Regions from separate parts of the Sphingomonas sp. SL1004 genome, predicted to be linked through region 2. Evidence: predicted binding sites of a transcription regulator. Region 2 holds the regulator's gene; the other holds the start of a gene.

Region 1 (8,967 bases), 1.2 Mb from region 2:
CTAGCGACTTCTTTGCGGCGCCGGTCAGTTCGTCGGTGTCGAGGATACGCGCCGCGGCGGTGGTCAGCGGTGTGCCGGTGGCGCGCGCGAGTTGGTGGATGCGCGCGACCGCCTTGTCGCCGAGCCCGCGCTTGGGGACGTTGACGATGCGTTCGAAGGCGAGGTCGTCCGCGGGCTGGTTGACGACGCGGAGGTATGCCAGCGCGTCGCGGATCTCGGCGCGTTCGTAGAAGCGGAAGCCGCCGACGATCTTGTACGGCATGCCGATCGCGATGAAGCGGTCCTCAAACTCGCGCGTCTGGTGCTGCGCGCGGACCAGGATCGCGACCTCGTCTAGCGACTTGCCCGAGCGGCGGACGATGTCGATCTCCTCGCCGACCCGGCGCGCTTCTTCCGGGCCGTCCCACACGCCGATGACCTTGACCTTCTCCCCAACGTCGCGCTCGGTCCAGAGCTGCTTACCGAGGCGTCCGCCATTGTTCGCGATCACGCCCGACGCAGCGCCCAGAATATGCGGCGTACTCCGATAGTTCTGCTCCAGCCGGATGACCTTCGCCCCCGGAAAATCCCGCTCGAACTTAAGAATATTCTCGACCTGCGCGCCGCGCCACGAATAGATCGACTGGTCGTCGTCACCGACGCAGGCGATGTTCTTGCGCTCCTGCGCGAGCAGCCGCAGCCAGAGATATTGCGACGAGTTGGTGTCCTGATACTCGTCGACCATGATGTACTTGAAGCGCTGCTGGTACAGGCTCAGCACGTCGCGATGCGTCTTCAGGATGACGAGCATGTGGAGCAGCAGGTCGCCGAAATCGCACGCGTTAAGCGCGATCAGGCGAGCTTGGTATTGCTGGTACAGCTCGCCGCCGCGACCATTGGCGTAGCGCTCGCTCTCGCCCGCATCGATATCGGCGGGGACGAGGCCCTTGTTCTTCCACTGGTCGATCAACCCTGCGAGGCTGCGCGTCGGAAAGCGCTTCTCGTCGATGTCGGCAGCGAGGATCAGCTGCTTGAGCAACCGCAACTGGTCGTCGGTGTCGAGAATCGTGAAGTTCGATTGCAGCCCGACCAGTTCGGCGTGGCGCCGCAGCATCTTCGCTGCGATCGCATGGAAGGTGCCGAGCCACGGCATCCCCTCGACCGCATCGCCCACCAGCCGCCCCACGCGCTCGCGCATCTCACGTGCGGCCTTGTTGGTGAAGGTGACGCTCAGAATCTCCGAAGGCCAGGCCTTCTTCGTGAAGATCAGGTGCGCGAGCCGGGCGGTGAGCGCCGCGGTCTTGCCGGTGCCGGCGCCAGCGATGATCAGGACGGGGCCATCGGTGGTCAACACCGCCTCGCGCTGCGGCCGATTGAGGCCGCGGAGATAGGGAGGCTCTGCTTGCGGCGCGGACGTTTGGGCGATCTGGTTCACCGGTGAACAGGTAGGGAACGGGGGCCGGTGGGGCAAGCGGGTATGAGCGCCCGCGCTTCGGAGCAGGCGCCCCGGGAAGGTGGGCAGTTTCGAGGCGGCGTGCGGCGTCTGCATTTCTTCCGTAGCCGCCTGACCCAGGTTAAACCGTGGCTGTCATAAAAGCGTCACGCGGCTGCGCGATGGCGGGGCATCATGGCAACCAGCATAATTCCGGCGTCGATCGCGGTGTCCGAGTCGATCGCAAGCCTGCGTACTGCACCGTCGGGTCCCCGGCTCGACCATGCGGTGCATCCGTCGGGGCGGTGGATCTTCCTCGCGATCCTGGTCGGCGGGCTCGCATATGCGGGGTTCAGCATCGCCACCGATACCGCGCAGGTCGGCGAGACGCTGGCGGGCGGGGCGTTCGCGTTCCTGGCGCTCGCACTGCTGATCGCGCTCGGGTTCGAGTTCGTGAACGGGTTTCACGATACCGCCAACGCGGTCGCCACCGTCATCTACACGCATTCGATGCCCGCGCCGCTCGCGGTCGTCTGGTCCGGGTTCTTCAATTTTCTCGGTGTGATGCTGTCGTCGGGGGCGGTCGCCTATTCGATCATCACCTTGTTGCCGGTCGACCTGATCCTGCATGTCGGCAGCGCGGGCGGGTTCGCGATGATCTTCGCGCTGCTGCTCGCGGCGATCCTGTGGAACCTCGCGACCTGGGCGGTCGGGCTTCCCAATTCGTCGAGCCATGCGCTCATCGGCTCGATCCTGGGTGTCGGGCTCGCCAACCAGCTGATCAACGGTGGTGCGGACGGGACCTCGGGCGTCGACATGGGGCAGGTCTGGAAGGTGCTGTCCGCGCTGGCGTTCAGCCCGATCGTCGGTTTCGTCGGCGCGCTGTTGCTGCTGCTAGTGATGAAGCGGTTCCTGCGCGATCGGAAGCTGTACGAGGCCCCCGAGGGGCAGACGCCGCCACCGCGTGGTATTCGCGCGCTGCTGATCGGGACGTGCACCGCGGTCAGCTTCGCGCACGGCGGCAATGACGGACAGAAGGGGATGGGGCTGATCATGCTGATCCTGATCGGCTGCGCGCCGACCGCCTATGCGCTGAACCGGACGATGCCCGAGAGCGCGACACCGGCGTTCGTCCAGGCAGCGCAGGCCGCATCGGCGGCGTATGTCGCGCATGCCGATGGCGCCCCGGCCAGCGTCGATGCCGCGCGGACCGAAGTGACGCGGGCGCTGAAATCGAAGCGGGTGGCCGATCCGGTCGTCTACGGTGCGCTGGCGACGCTGTCGGACGACGTGTCGAGCCGGATCGCGGGCTATGGATCGCTCGGCAAGGTGCCTGCCGCGGCGACGCCCAACCTGCGCAACGACATGTACCTGGTGCTCGACACGACCAAGCTGATCGCTGCCGACAAGGGCGCGCAGGGGCGGTTCACCGCGCAGGAAATCACGACGCTGAAGGCCTATGGCGGCAAGCTGGAGCAGGGCACGCGCTATATTCCGACTTGGGTGAAGATCACGGTCGCGCTGGCGCTCGGGCTCGGCACGATGGTCGGGTGGAAGCGGATCGTCGTCACGGTCGGCGAGCGGATCGGCAAGACGCACCTGACCTACGGGATGGGAGCCTCCGCCGAACTGGTTGCGGCCGCGACGATCATGCTGGCGGAGCGGTACGGCCTGCCGGTGTCGACGACGCATATCCTGTCGTCGGGCGTCGCCGGCGCGAGTGTCGCCAACGGTGCCGGGTTGCAGCGCCGGACGGTCATGAACATGGCGCTGGCATGGCTGATGACTCTGCCGGTGGCGATGCTGCTGTCGGGCGGTCTGTACTGGCTGCTGCTGTCGCTGGCGCATACGCTGGGGTATTGAGGCGGAACCCGCCACGGTGCTGGGGGTTGCGCGGCTATGCAATTGCGGTGTTCGATCTGTGGGAACTGGGACTGGCTCGTGCGCGAGGACTGGTCGGAGTGTAGCCACTGCCGCTTGCTGGTGCGCGACGTTGCGGATGTCGACCGGCTGGCCGGCGAGATCGTTGCGCGCCTGAAGAGCGGCGGTATCGATCTGCAGTGCGATCCCGCCGAGGGTTGGAGGCTCGATCCGGCGGGGGCTCGCAACGCGGCCTGGCGGTTCGGGTTCGAGGTCGAGCCGGTGACGGTTGCTCCGGAGGGACTACGCTTTCCGGCCGACTATAGCCCCGCTCGCGTGGTTGCGACGCCGGCTGTAATCGTGTCGCATGAGGTCGGGTTGGGCGTCATGGCGCGGGCGGCGGACGAGGCGGATATCGTCGCTATCGCGACCGATCTGCGCGATGCGTTCGGCCGCATCGTCATATTACTGGATGGCACCGCGGACGAGGCCCGCGCGCTTGCGACGCAAGTGGCGTGGGTCGAGATTTGCGCGCACCCTCTCGAGGGCGACTTCGCGGCGCAGCGCAACCGGTTGCAGGACGTGATTCGGACGCGGTGGGTGTTGCAGATCGATACCGACGAGCGGCCCGATCCAGCGTCGCTAAGTGCGCTCGGCTGGCTGGTGGCGGCGGCGGACCGGGACGGGTTGCGGTCGCTGGGGTTGCCGCGGCGGAACATGGTCGATGGGGTACAGTCGGCGTCCTATCCCGACATTCAGTACCGGCTGAACCGCAGCGACATCCGCTTTGCCGGGCGCGTGCACGAGCGGCCGGTGGTGCCGTTCGACCAGAGTTCGTTGGCGCTCGCAGGGGCGCTCGAACACCGGCTTGATGGCAAGCGGGTGCGCGAGCGGACGCGGATCTATGAAGCGATGTCGACCGGGGCGGGGCGGCCCGAGGACGAGGCGTTGCTGCTCGCGCCGTATGATTCCGTGGCAGTGCGATAGGCGGCGATGGTTTGGCTGGCGAGCGTGTCGCGGGTGAACATGCCCGATGCGTTGCGACTGGCGGCGGCATAGTGCGCGCGTAACGCCGGGTCCTCGATCAGGCGCTGGATTTGGGTCGCGAGATCGTCGCCGGTACAGCGTTTTGCCAGCAGGCCCGCGCCGCTGTCGCCGATGAACAGGCGGGCACTAGGGTCTTCCGCGCAGGCGACAACGGGGCGGCCGAACATCATCGCCTCCTGATAGACGAGCCCGAAGCTCTCGTAGCGCGACGGTGCGACGATGACGTGCGCGGCGGCCATCAGATCGTGGAGCAGCGGTTCATCGACGCGGTGATGGCAGCGCAGGCGTGCGCGGGCGGATGCCGGCATTGCCTTCAGAACCTCGGCATGGACGCCGACGATGGTCAGGCGGAACTCTGGCATGCCGGCGTCGGCGCGGCGCGAGAGGATCTTCAGCGCGGCGATCAGCGCGTCGAAGCCCTTGCGGTGCTCGTCGCGTCCGACGAACAGCAGTTCGATAGGGGTGCCGGTGGGATAGGGTGCGGCCTGGCCGCGGGCGACGATCTCGGGTGACAGGCTGAGCCCGATCACCGCGTGGCGTCGGTCGTCGGCGGCGGGTGCCGGGACGCCGTACAACGCCGCGATCTTCTCGCCGTGAAGCTGCGTGTTCGAGATGAGCGCCTTGCCGCGCCGGGCCGAGAGGCGTTCGGCGAGCATCGCTGCCCGGCGATCGATCCGGTCGCGAAGAGACGTGACGGTGGCGGCAGAGGTCGCGGCCGGGGTCGAGTTGCGCGTCACCAGCGGGGCGGGGCCAGCGAGCGCGATCGCCAGGCCGGGCGCGTACCAGTTGGTCGCCTCGATTACGTCGAAGGGTTCGCGACGATGTTCGCAGGCGACGGCGCGGCGAAAGGCCAGCGGTGCGACGAGGTGGCCGATCGCGGCAATCTTGCGGATGCGTGCCTGCAGCGATCCTTCGCGCGGCGCACAGCCGATCACGTCGACCCGGCCGTCTCGGCCGTGCTCGCGGCGGTCCATCGTGAATACCGTAACGTGGTGGCCGGCGCCTGCCAGCGACTGCGCGATCTCACGCGCGGCGCGGGTAAGGCCGCTCTTTTCGGGCGGGTAGGCCCAGGTCAGCAGGCCGATTCTCACCGTATTACCGCTGCGCTGGCGAACTGACTAACCTGCATTAATATCAAGGATTTTGATGGCATGTGCCGGGAACCCCGCAACCCCGCAAGCGGTTCCGTTGTCTGAATCATAGATGAACGGGGGAAGGGTGTTCGTTCTCCATATCGCGTTGCAGGGGTGTCTGCGCGCAATCGATGTCGAATATGGCATCACTGCAGATACCGGTGGTCATATCCGCTATCTGCTGGATCTCGTCACGGCCAGCGGGCGGCATCCGGCGATCGACCGGATGGAGATCGTCACGCGCGCCTTCCATCACGCGGTGTATGCGGAATGCTATGCCGAGCCGGTTGAGCGGATCGATGCGAAGACGCGGATCGTGCGGCTGTCGACCGCATCCGACGCATATCTGGTGAAGGAAGATCTGTGGACTGAGCATGACAGCCTGGTCGATGCGCTGGTCGACCATATCGACGCGCTGGACCGCCGGCCCGACGTGATGCACGCGCATTATGCCGATGCCGGGCTGGTTGCCGCGCGGGTGTCGGCGCGGACCGGGATCCCGTACGTGTTCACCGCGCATTCGCTGGGGCGGGTGAAGCGCGCCGCGTTCGATCGCGACTGTGCGGAGACCGCCGGGCTGGATCGACGCATCGCCATCGAGGAGGAAGCGATCGGCGCGGCGGCAGCGATCATCGCCTCGTCGCGCGACGAGGCCGAGGTGCAATATGCCGATTACGATGCCTATGATCCGGGCCGGATCCGCGTGTTCGCGCCGGGCAGCGACCTGAAGCAATTCGCGAACTGCCCGACCGATCCGAAGGTCGATGCGCTGTTCGACCGCTTCCTGACCGAGCCCGGCAAGCCGGTGATCCTGGCGATCGCACGACCGGTCACGAAGAAGAACCTGGCGGCTCTGGTCCACGCCTATGGCAATTCGCCGGCGTTGCAGGCGGCAGCGAACCTTGTGATCCTGGCGGGGACGCGCGACGATCTGACCGCGCTCGAGCCGGAGATCCGCGACAACCTCGCCGAGTTGCTGCAGCTGATCGACCGGTACGACCTGTACGGGAAGGTGGCGTATCCCAAGCAGCATCATCCCGACGACATCGCTGCGGTCTATGCCCATGCACGCGAGAGGCGGGGGGTGTTCGTCAACCCGGCGCTCAACGAACCGTTCGGGCTGACCCTGCTGGAAGCGGCGGCGAGCGGGTTGCCGGTGGTCGCGACCGACAGCGGCGGGCCGAACGACATCGTCGAGACGTGCGGCAACGGCATCCTGATCGATCCGCGATCGCCAACCGCGATCGCCGACGGGCTGCTTAAGATCCTGTCCGATCCGGCACTGTGGACCCGCTATTCCGCGGCGGGATCAGTAGCGATCCGCGCGTATGACTGGGACCGGCACGTCGCGCTCTACGCCGAACTGTTGGGCGAGGTGATCGGCGCGGCGACACCGGCGGCGACGCGTACGCCGGAACTGCTGTTGGTATCGGACATCGACGGGACGCTGATCGGCTGTGCGGACGGGGTCGGCGATTTTGCGAAATGGCACGGCGCGCAGACCGACGTGGCGTTCGCGATCGCGACCGGGCGCAGCTTCCACAGCGCGATGGCGGTGCTCGGCCAGCATGATGCGCCGAGGCCGGAGATCCTGATCACGTCGGTCGGGTCGGAGATCTACTACCGGACGCTCGGCGGCGCGGTGTACGACCGCGATACCGAATGGGACGGGATCATCGCCGCGGGCTGGGACCGCGAGGCGGTGGCCGACCTGATCGCGCGCCATGCCGCGCTGACGCCGCAAAGTCCGCTCGAGCAACGCCGGTTCAAGCTCAGCTATTTCGCTGACGGCGACATGGCGGCGGCGGAACGCGTCCGCGCGCTGCTGGCGGAGCACGGCCATAGCTGTTCGATCATCCAGAGCCATGGGCGCTATCTCGACATCCTGCCGCATGCCGCGTCGAAGGGCACGGCGGTCGAGCACGTCCGGCGGCGACTGGGGCTCGGCGCCCGGCAGGTGATCGTCGCGGGCGACAGCGGCAACGATATCGAGATGCTGCGATCGTCGCGCCATGCGATCATCGTCGGCAATTATTCGGACGGGCTGGGTTCGCGTGCCGATCTCGCGCACGGCTATGTGTCGGTCGGGCATCATGCGCGCGGGGTGATCGAGGGAGTGTCGTATTTCCGCGGCGTCGGGGCGGGGATCCGGAAGGCGTCGTGAGTGTCAGCGTCCTGACGTTGGTACGGGGCCGGCGCGAGCATCTCGTCAACCTGATCGCCGGGCTGAACGCGTCGACGCGCGCGCCCGACGAGCTGGTGATCGCGTATATGCAGGACGCGCCGCATGACGGCTTGCCGGAAACGCGGTTTCCGATCCGGTCGGTGTTCGTCGCGGGGGACGAGATGCCGCTGGCGGCGGCGCGGAACCGGGCGGCGGAGGCGGCGAGAGGCGAGCAGCTGATCTTCCTCGACGTCGACTGCGTGCCGTCGCCTACCCTGGTCGAATGCTATACAGAGACGTCGGCATGGCCCGGCGGGATACGCTTGGGTGATGTGCTGTATCTGCCTGCGGGGGCACTCGATGACGGGCTCGATTTCGCTATGCTCGATGCAGTCGGTCAGCGCCATCCGGCCAAGCCGCCGATCGCGCTGGACGAGATACGGCCGACACCCGATCACGGCGAATTATGGGGCCTGTCGTTCGCGATCTCGGCCGAGGACTGGGATCGCGCCGGCGGCATGGACGAGCGCTATGTCGGTTACGGCGGCGAGGAGACCGACTTCGCCGCGCGGCTGGAGCGGGCGGACATCGCGATGTGGTGGGTCGGGGGGGCGCGGGCGTATCACCAGCATCATGTCGTCCACACGCCGGCCTATCAGCATTTCGATGCGATCGTGCGCAACGCCCGCCTGTTCCGCGCGACCTGGGGGCGGTGGTGCATGGACTATTGGTTGGGACAGTTCGCCGAGCGCGGGTTGATTGGGTGGGATGCGGACACGATCACGGTGTTGCGCCGGCCCGGGGTGGAAGAGGTTGCGGCGTCGCGGATGCCCGCGGGGGTCTTGTTTAGCTGAGGTTGGGCGCGTTGGCATCAACCCGGATGGGGCGAAGATTGCCGGTCGCTCCCCGCAAGCATTTCTGCAGCCCGCCCGCTCTAAACGCCTCCGCGATGAGCCCGTCACCCCAGCGAAAGCTGGGATCTCATCGTGGGGCGGCCGCCACCTGCCCCGCGGGAGACCCCAGCTTTCGCTGGGGTGACGGGAGGCGGTGTAGGGCGGGCGGCGGGGCGAGGTAATGGGAATGCTGGACCGTCAGAAAGAACGAGTGATCACATTACGCCGGCGCCCATAACGACACCGCCAGCCCTTCCAGATAGTCGGCCGCGACCTTCGCCGCGTCCGCGTCGTACAGGTCCGCCAGCGCGGTCGGGTCGAGCGCCTTCGCCGCATCCAGGATGCCGCGCCACGGCGCCAGCGCGCCGGGCCATGCGGGCAGTGCGACCGCGGCGCCGAGTTCCGCGAGCCGCTCCGCCTTGCGGGTCTGTTCGCCAAAATACCGCCATTCCGGCGCGC
Region 2 (8,967 bases):
CGCGGCAAGACTGCCGCCGAGGACGAAGCCAACCGCATCAGCCTGCTCGCCGACCCAAAGGAGCGCGCGGAACATCTGATGCTGCTCGATCTCGGCCGCAACGATGTCGGCCGTGCCGCGTCGCCGGGCTCGGTGCGCGTGACCGCCAGCTACGGCGTCGAATTCTACAGCCACGTCATGCACATCGTCTCGAACGTCGTCGGCACGCTCTCGCCTGACAAGGACGCGCTCGACGCGCTGTTCGCAGGCTTCCCCGCCGGAACGGTGAGTGGCGCGCCGAAAGTCCGCGCGTGCCAGATCATCGCCGAACTCGAACCCGAGCGCCGCGGCGCTTACGCTGGCGGAGTCGGCTATTTCTCGCCCGACGGCTCGATGGACTCGTGCATCGTGCTTCGGACCGCGATCGTCAAAGACGGCATGATCCACGTCCAGGCAGGCGCCGGCATCGTCGCGGACAGTGTCCCCGAATATGAACAGCGCGAATGCGAAGCCAAGGCCGGCGCGATCCTCGCCGCCGCGCGCGAAGCGGTCAATCGGGCGAGGGCATCGGGTTTTGGCCAATAGATCCGGTCGCCCAGGACGACCTTCGCCTTAATATCACACCTCCCCGGCGAAGGCCGGGGTCCAGTTTGAAAGGTCGCGGTAACGATGTGCGACCTCCTTTACGAATGTTTCCCAACTGGACCCCGGCCTTCGCCGGGGAGGTCATTCGAGGTTACGGAGCAACCTCGACGACAAACGCTTACGGCGTGGTGTTCGTCTCGCTGGCCGAAGCACGACGCTCGGCCGCGTACGCCTGATTGCGCTGCATGAAGCAACCCGACTGGCCACCCGTCCCGACCGCCGAGCACGTATCCGGCAAGCCGCCAGCAACCCGCCCGATCTGGTCGATCGATGCGGCTCGATTGACCCAGCTCTGGTTCTGGGCGGCGATCGGCTTGTCATCGCGCAACGACTTGGGGATCCGGTAGGGCTGGTCGAGCGTGGAGCACACGACCACTTCGCCAGCGGTCGATTGCGGGCATTTCTGATCGCCGCTCAGCGTCACGCTGCGGATGCGCTGCGGCGGGGTATCTACCCGAGCGTCCTGCGCGGAAGCCATGGCGGGTAGCGCGATCAATGCGGCGAGGACGGCGGTACGAAACATCGGTTAAGCTCCTTTGGACTAACAACGTCCGTCTTACGGCATTGCTCCGCCCTGAATGATCTGTAGCAGAGGGAAAACCGCGGCACGCCGTCACCGGCCCCGCGTTACGCTGTAACATGGTTCTGCCCGGCCAGAGTGCAATCCCGTCGTGCCGTCTTGCATCCACCCGCCTTGCACGAGGCACCGCATCGGCTATGGCGTCCGCATGATCCTCGTCGTCGACAATTACGACAGCTTTACCTGGAACCTCGTCCATTACCTGATGGAGCTTGGTGCCGAGGTGGAGGTCGTCCGCAACGATGCGATCTCCGCCGGGCAGGCCCTGTCCTCCGGCGCGGACGCGTTCCTGATTTCACCAGGGCCTTGCACGCCGACCGAGGCAGGCGTCAGCCTGGACCTGGTCGCCGCCTGCGCGGATGCGGGCAAGCCGCTGCTGGGCGTGTGCCTCGGCCATCAGGCGATCGGCCAGCATTTCGGCGGCCGGGTCGAACGCGGTGGCCTCATGCACGGCAAGACTTCGCCGGTGCTGCACGACGACACCGGGCTCTACGCCGGCCTCCCCTCGCCGTTCATCGCCACGCGCTATCACTCGCTGATCGTCAACGCGGTGCCGGATACGCTGGTGGTGAATGCAACCGCGCAGGACGGCACGGTCATGGGCTTCCGCCACAAGACGCTGCCTATCCACGGCGTCCAATTCCATCCGGAGAGCATCGCGACGGAACATGGCCACGCGATGCTGGCGAACTTCCTCAAGATGGCCGGCATCCCCGTGAAGGCACGCGAAGGCCTGGAGCTGTGACCACCATCACCCTCCTTCCAGACCCCAGCTCCCCGCTCTCCCGCGAGTCCGCCCGCGAAGCCTTTGCCGACATCCTCGACGCGCGCGCCAGCGATGACGCGATCGCGACGTTCCTCACCAATCTCGCGACCCGCGGCGAAACCAGCATCGAAATCGCCGAAGCCGCGCGTGCAATGCGCAACCGGATGATCCCGATCGACGCCCCTAGCGGCGCGGTCGACGTCTGCGGCACCGGCGGCGACGGCCACCACACGCTCAACGTCTCGACCGCCGTAGCACTCGTCGTCGCGGCCACAGGCGTGCCCGTCGCCAAGCACGGCAACCGCGCCGCCTCCAGCAAGGCCGGCGCTGCCGACACGCTGGAAGTGCTCGGTCTCGACATGGACCGCGTTGGCGCCACCGCCGAGGCGAGCCTCAACGACATCGGCATCGCCTTCCTCTTCGCCGCCAACCACCATCCGGCGATGAAGCGCATCACGCCCATTCGCCAGCGCATCGGCAAGCGGACGATCTTCAACCTGATGGGCCCGCTCGCCAACCCGGCCGGCACCACCCGCCAGCTGATCGGCATCGCGCGGCCCGACTACGTCGCACTCTACGCCGACGCGCTGGAGCAGCTCGGCACCCAGGCCGCGCTCGTCGTCTCGGGCGAAGAGGGCCTCGACGAACTCTCCGGTGCGGGGCCCAGCGTCGTCGCCTCGGTCGGCACCGTTACGCTTCCCGCTAAGATCGCCCCCGAAGACGCCGGCCTCACCCGCCACGCCATTACCGACATTCGCGGCGGCGACGCGCATCACAACGCCGAAGCGCTCCGCCGCCTGCTCAAGGGCGAGACCGGCCCCTACCGCGACGCCGTCCTGCTCAACGCCGCCGCCGCCCTGATGGTCGCCGGCACCGTCTCCACTCTCGTCGAAGGCGTCGGGCAAGCCGCCGCCGCGCTCGACACCGGCAGCGCCGACGCGTTGCTCGCCCGCTGGATCGCCTACTGACATGACCATGCTCGACCGTATCCTCGAGACCAAGCGTGCCGAAGTCGCCGCGCGCAAGGCCACGACCTCGCTCGCCGACATCGACGCCGGCATCGCCCGCATGTCGAAGCCCCGCGGTTTCCGTGCCGCGCTCGACGCGAAAAAGGGCGATGCGAAGGCCGGCTACGCGCTGGTCGCCGAGGTCAAGAAGGCGAGCCCCTCGAAAGGCCTGATCCGTGCCGATTTCGATCCCGTCGCGCACGCCCGCGCGTACGAAGCCGGCGGTGCCGCGTGCCTGTCCGTCCTGACCGACGAGAAGTGGTTCCAGGGCGCCGACGCGTACCTGACGGCTGCTCGCGACGCAGTTTCGATCCCGGTGCTTCGGAAAGACTTCATGGTCGATCCATGGCAGTCGACCGAGGCGCGTGCGATCGGCGCCGACTGTATCCTGATCATCGTCGCCGCGCTCGACGACATCCAGATGGCCGAGATCGAGGCCTCCGCGCTGGAATGCGGCATGGACGTGCTGGTCGAGGTCCACGACGCACACGAGATGGAGCGCGCGCTGAAACTCAAGTCGCGGCTGATCGGCGTCAACAATCGCGACCTGCGCGACTTTACCGTAGATTTCCAGCGCACCTACGACCTCGTCGACAAGGCGCCCAAGGACTGCACCTTCGTTGCCGAAAGTGGCCTCACGACCCGCGCGGAGCTCGACGCGATGGCCGAGCACGGCATCCACTGCTTCCTGATCGGCGAAGCGCTGATGCGGCAGGACGACGTCGAAGCCGCGACGCGGGCGCTGGTCGGGTGAGCGGCCTTACTCACATCGACGAAGCCGGCGCGGCAAGGATGGTCGACGTCGGCGGCAAGTCCGTCACGGCCCGCGAGGCCGTCGCGACCGGCCGCATCACCATGTCCGCCGAAGCCGCCGCGGCCATCGGCGCGGGTACTGCGAAGAAGGGCGACGTCCTCGCGGTCGCCCGCGTTGCCGGCATCATGGCAGCCAAGCGCACCAGCGACCTGATCCCGCTCTGCCACCCGCTCCCGCTGACCAAAGTGGAAATCGACCTGGCCGTGGACGCGACCGGCGTCACCGCGACCGCGACCGCATCGACCGAAGGCAAAACCGGTGTCGAGATGGAAGCCCTCACCGCAGCCACGGTCACGCTGCTGACAATCTACGACATGGCCAAGGCGATCGACAAGACGATGATCCTGGGCGACATTCGCGTCGTCGCCAAGAGCGGCGGCAAATCGGGTAACTGGACCGCCTGACAAAACCCTCTCCCATAAGGGAGAGCGGAGAGACACCTAAGGCAGCGAAGGGTGAGGGCACGCCCGGCGGAGCGATCGCGTTCGAGCCCCGCTCAATCGTCTATCGCCCAATCATGCTTTTCGACGATCGTCGATTCCACCGGCCGCCCCGCCGCATCGAGCGACGGATCATACCGAAACCGCTGCTCGATAAGCCGGCACGTCAGGCTGTCCAGCTCCGCGCTTCCACTCGACCGCGTCACCCGGCACTGCGACACGCGTCCGCTGACCTCGACCACATACCGCACCGAAACCGTCCCGCGAATACCGGTTTCGGCGGCGTCCTTCGGATAATCCGAATCCTTCAGCCGCCCGCGCCGCCACCGCGGCGGCGTCTCCTCGCCCCCGCCACCGTCGCCATCCCCGTAACCGCCACTCCCGGTACCGTTACCGACCCCGCCGCTCCCGGTACCCGGTCCACGAACGTCCGACGCCCCGGCGGTCGCCTGCGCCCCAACCCCGGCCTTGGCCGCAACGACCACCGGCGGCGGCACCACGATCGGCACCACCGGCGGCGGCGCGACCACCTCGGTAGCCTTCGACTTCAGGTTAGGCGGCGACGCAGCCCCCTGCGGTCGATGACTGGGTGATGGCCGCGGCCTGACCTTTTCGACCGGCGGCGGTGGCGGAGGGGGCGCCACCCCGAACACCTTCAACGCCTCGCCCATCGCCGCCGGCATCGGCACCACCAGCCCGTTGAGCAGCGCGTAGCCAAGCAACCCCGGCAACACGATCGCCCCGACGGCCGCTCCGATCCTGTCTTTCGTACGTGGCTGAACTGCTGTCATCCTGCTGATCTGGTGTCTCATTCCGTGCAGGGAAAGCCCTTTCCAGATGAACCCAGACTGGCGAGGTAGGATCGGCTCCGCCTACTTGACGCCCCGAGTCTCCCCCTCGCCCTCCCGACAGGCACCTCGCCGGCGCAGGCCGGGGCCCAATTGCGATGGCAGACATCATGATGGACCGCCCGTCACCAAGCCTCAATATGTTTCCCTGCGAAGGCCGGGACCCAGTCTGAGCTCCCGCCTTCGCGGGAGAGCAAGGAAGCAGTAGCTGACATCGGATATCGATCCGCTTTCGACAGCGCGTTCGCCAAGACCGCCACCCAAGCCTCCGCACCAAGCAGCGCGTACCGCCGTCGCCCGGGTCCACCGCGGCGACAACACCTGTCCTACAAGCCAAACCCATGGCAAAGCACGGAACATGCCCGCCAACCAGGCGCTTCTCCCGTACGGAGTGCGAACCGGCAAACCGCTCCCAGCGTCTATACTTCCTATACTTCACTCAGCCAAACCGCCCAGCCGCAGAGTTCCCAGCATGACCCTAGTCCCCGTCGCCGAAGCCCAGTCCCGCCTCTTCGCCATGGCTCCCCGCGTGGGCCACGAGACGGTCCCCTTGCGCGACGCCGCCGGCCGCTGGGCGGCTGAAGACATCCTCGCCCGCCGTACGCAACCCGCTGCAGATCTTTCCGCCATGGACGGCTACGCGATCCGCTTCGCCGACATGTCCGGCCCTTGGAAAGTCATCGGCGAAAGCGCGGCGGGACGCCCGTTCACCGGCAAGGTCGGTCCAGGCGAAGCAACCCGCATCTTCACCGGCGCGGCAATGCCCGAAGGCGCCGACAGCGTCATGGTCCAGGAGGAAGCCGAGCGTGACGGCGAAACGCTGATCCTGGCCGGCGAAGGCCCTCCGACGCTAGGCCGTAATACCCGTCGCAAGGGCCTGGACTTCTCCACCGGCACCCGCCTGATCGCCGCTGGCGACCGGCTCAGCCCCGCGCGCATCGCCGTCGCCGCAACCGGCGGCCACGGCAGCCTGACCGTCAACCGCCGCGTCCGCGTCGCCGTCGCCGCGACGGGAGACGAACTCGTCCCCCCCGGCTCGACCACCGACGGCGTTGCGCTCCCCGAATCGAACGGCATCATGCTCGCCGCGATGCTCGCCGACATGCCCGTCGACATCATCGACCTCGGGATCCTCCCCGACCGTCTCGACATCCTGCGCGATGCCTTCGCCAGCGTCGAAGCCGACCTCCTGGTCACCACTGGAGGAGCCTCGGTCGGTGACCACGACCTCGTCCGCCCGGCGATCGAGGCCGCCGGCGGCACGATCGACTTCTGGCGGATCGCGCTGCGTCCGGGCAAGCCGATGATGGCCGGCCGGATCGGCGAGATGATGGTCCTGGGCCTTCCCGGCAACCCGGTCTCGGCATTCGTCACGGCGACGTTGTTCGTCAAACCGGTCGTCGCGCATATGGCCGGAGCCCGCGATCCACTCCCGCAGACGAGTCACGCGCTGCTCGGCGAAGACCTGCCCGCGAACAACGCCCGCACCGATTATCTCCGTGCCGAACTTCGCGACGGCAAGGCCTATGCATCGACGATCCAGGACAGCTCGATGCTCCTGACATTGGCGCGTTCGACCTGCCTCATCGTTCGCGCGGGCAACGCGCCGATCGCAAGAGAAGGCGAATCGGCGGAAATCCTCGTCATTGCGTGAAGCGAGCGCTTGACGGCGTTAATTATGTTCCATAGAAGTTCCCAGTCTGTTCCGGACGGAGAACCGCCATGCTCACGCGCAAGCAGCACGAACTCGTATGCTTCATCAACGACCGGCTCAACGATACCGGTGTCTCGCCGTCGTTCGAGGAGATGAAGGACGCGCTCGACCTGAAATCCAAGTCGGGGGTTCACCGTCTGATCAGCGCGCTTGAGGAACGTAACTTCATCCGTCGTCTGCCGAACCGTGCACGCGCGCTCGAAGTGCTGCGTATGCCGGAGCGCCCGGAAAAGAAAACGCCTTCGAAGCCGTCGAACGTGAAGACTGTGGCCGCTGTCGCCGCACCGCAGCCTGCGAACGACGTGATCGAAATCCCGCTGCACGGCCGCATCGCCGCCGGCGTCCCGATCGAAGCCTTCGAAGGCAGCACCATGCTTGCCGTTCCCGCAGCACTGCTCGGCTCTGGCGAACATTACGCGCTCGAGGTCTCGGGTGACTCGATGGTCGAAGCCGGCATCCTGGACGGCGATTATGCCCTCATCCGCCGCACCGAAACCGCCCGCGATGGCGAGATCGTCGTCGCGCTGATCGAAGACAGCGAAGCCACCCTGAAATACTTCCGCCGCGAAGGCGCGATGGTCCGCCTCGATCCGGCCAACCGGGCCTATGATCCGCAGCGCTATGCCCCCGCCCAGGTCCGCGTACAGGGCAAGCTCTCCGGCATCCTGCGCCGCTACGACTGAACTGCCGGGATCGGCCTGCTTCATCGCGATGCAGGCCGAAGTCGGCTTTTTGGCTGCTCAGGAAAAAGCGACCACCAGGCCGGCAAGCCAAGTCGCTCTTTCCCTCCGGCAAGAGCGACCGGGCCTATTCGGCAAACTAAGCGACGTGGCCGAGCGGTCGAAAAGCGGCCAGTTTTCGACACGCCCAAGCAAACACCATCAAGCGTCCGGAAGACTCTCTCACGCTCCGAGGCATAAGCGCGACCTCGACTCGAACCGTCAATCTTTGCACTTCTGCGCCTCTGCGCGAACATATCGCCGCCAACTTCCCACGCAGCCGAAGAATTGGTTCGCGCGGAGGCGCGGAGGCGCGAAGATGTAGTGCTTAGATTGGCGTCTATTTGCCTTCGCAGACCACCGAAACCGACGTGGGCTGATCGTTCATGGAGGTGTGAAGGTCTCCTGAGTCGCATCACCTTCGCGCCTTTGCGCCTTCGCGCCTTCGCGTGGACAATTCTACTTTTGACGGACTCGGCTGGCGCGAAACGCCGGCGCCGCATCATGAAACCGGACATGCCGCGGTCTAAACGAATGTGCCGTACGTTCGAGCATGGGCGGATCGCGCCAGGGATGGCGATCGCCCGCGTTCAGGATCGTCACGACCGTCCCGGTCCCCAAGGTCAGCGCGACTCCACCCGTCCGCTGCAGAACGCGTCGATCGAGCTTCAGCCACCGCGGCACGCAGCGCTTCGGCAGACCGCGTTCGCTGACGACGACGTCGGCCGCGCGACAGGCTGCAACGAACTCGGCAATCGGGACCATATAGGCGCTGCGGGTCGCAAGAATCCGCCACATCCGTCCGCGCGCGGCAATATCGGTGACGCAAAGATCACGACTGCACCGCGCATCGGGCTGGTCGGCCAGCAGCAGTGGCTCGCCGTCGCCCCCACCGTTCTCGGCAAGCATATCCCGCGTATAGTCGCCCGCCCGGTCCCGCAGCATCGAGAGGCCAGCAGCGGTCCGGACCGCGACATGCCGGCCGTCGCCCGTCACCAGAATATCGGGCGGCGGCGTGGCCAGCGCCCACACTGCCCCGATCATCAGCGGCAGCAGTCCCAGACGCCGCCACCGGGTCCGCCACAACGCGATCCAAATCCCCCCGATTGCCATCAGCGCGAACGCCGCAGTCGGCATGGCCGGCAGGGACCGCACCGATCCGGGCGCGCCCGCCACCACGTGGGCAAGCCAGAGCAGCGCGTCGAGCGATCGCTGGACCAGCCACCAGATTGGTGCACCGAGGCTTCCGACGTCCAGCAGCAACGCCAGAGTCTCCAGCGGCATGACAACGAACGTCGTCAACGGGATCGCGACGATGTTCGCGAATGCGCCGTACAGCCCCGCCTTGTGGAAATGGTAGACCGCGATCGGCATGAGCGCGAACTCGACGAGCAGTCCGGTGAGCAGCAGCGACGCCACGCCCCGTGCGAGGCGGCGTGCTCGTCCCTCCTCGTG

Evidence for each region. The regulator LexA, encoded in region 2, represses DNA repair genes until DNA is damaged. The targets are predictions, from matches to a motif close to GTTCCNCNCTTGTTCT.
Region 1: a site for LexA is predicted at 1,418-1,433, ahead of AC3D24_RS00565 (ATP-dependent helicase). Genes of this name have one in related genera too.

Annotation. Positions count from the first base shown of each region.
Region 1 is NZ_JBYMUX010000001.1:106,908-115,874, forward strand. Features, by position in the region: gene AC3D24_RS00565 (ATP-dependent helicase) at 1-1,405, opposite strand, end outside; gene AC3D24_RS00570 (inorganic phosphate transporter) at 1,607-3,274, shown strand; gene AC3D24_RS00575 (glycosyltransferase family protein) at 3,353-4,258, shown strand; gene AC3D24_RS00580 (glycosyltransferase family 4 protein) at 4,174-5,409, opposite strand; gene AC3D24_RS00585 (HAD-IIB family hydrolase) at 5,537-7,615, shown strand; gene AC3D24_RS00590 (glycosyltransferase family 2 protein) at 7,612-8,469, shown strand; gene AC3D24_RS00595 (glycosyltransferase) at 8,729-8,967, opposite strand, start outside.
Region 2 is NZ_JBYMUX010000001.1:1,284,434-1,293,400, forward strand. Features, by position in the region: gene trpE (anthranilate synthase component I) at 1-564, shown strand, start outside; gene AC3D24_RS05615 (hypothetical protein) at 743-1,147, opposite strand; gene AC3D24_RS05620 (anthranilate synthase component II) at 1,353-1,949, shown strand; gene trpD (anthranilate phosphoribosyltransferase) at 1,946-2,938, shown strand; gene trpC (indole-3-glycerol phosphate synthase TrpC) at 2,940-3,731, shown strand; gene moaC (cyclic pyranopterin monophosphate synthase MoaC) at 3,728-4,195, shown strand; gene AC3D24_RS05640 (TonB family protein) at 4,288-5,022, opposite strand; gene AC3D24_RS05645 (molybdopterin molybdotransferase MoeA) at 5,552-6,733, shown strand; gene lexA (transcriptional repressor LexA) at 6,802-7,476, shown strand; gene AC3D24_RS05655 (ComEC/Rec2 family competence protein) at 7,972-8,967, opposite strand, start outside.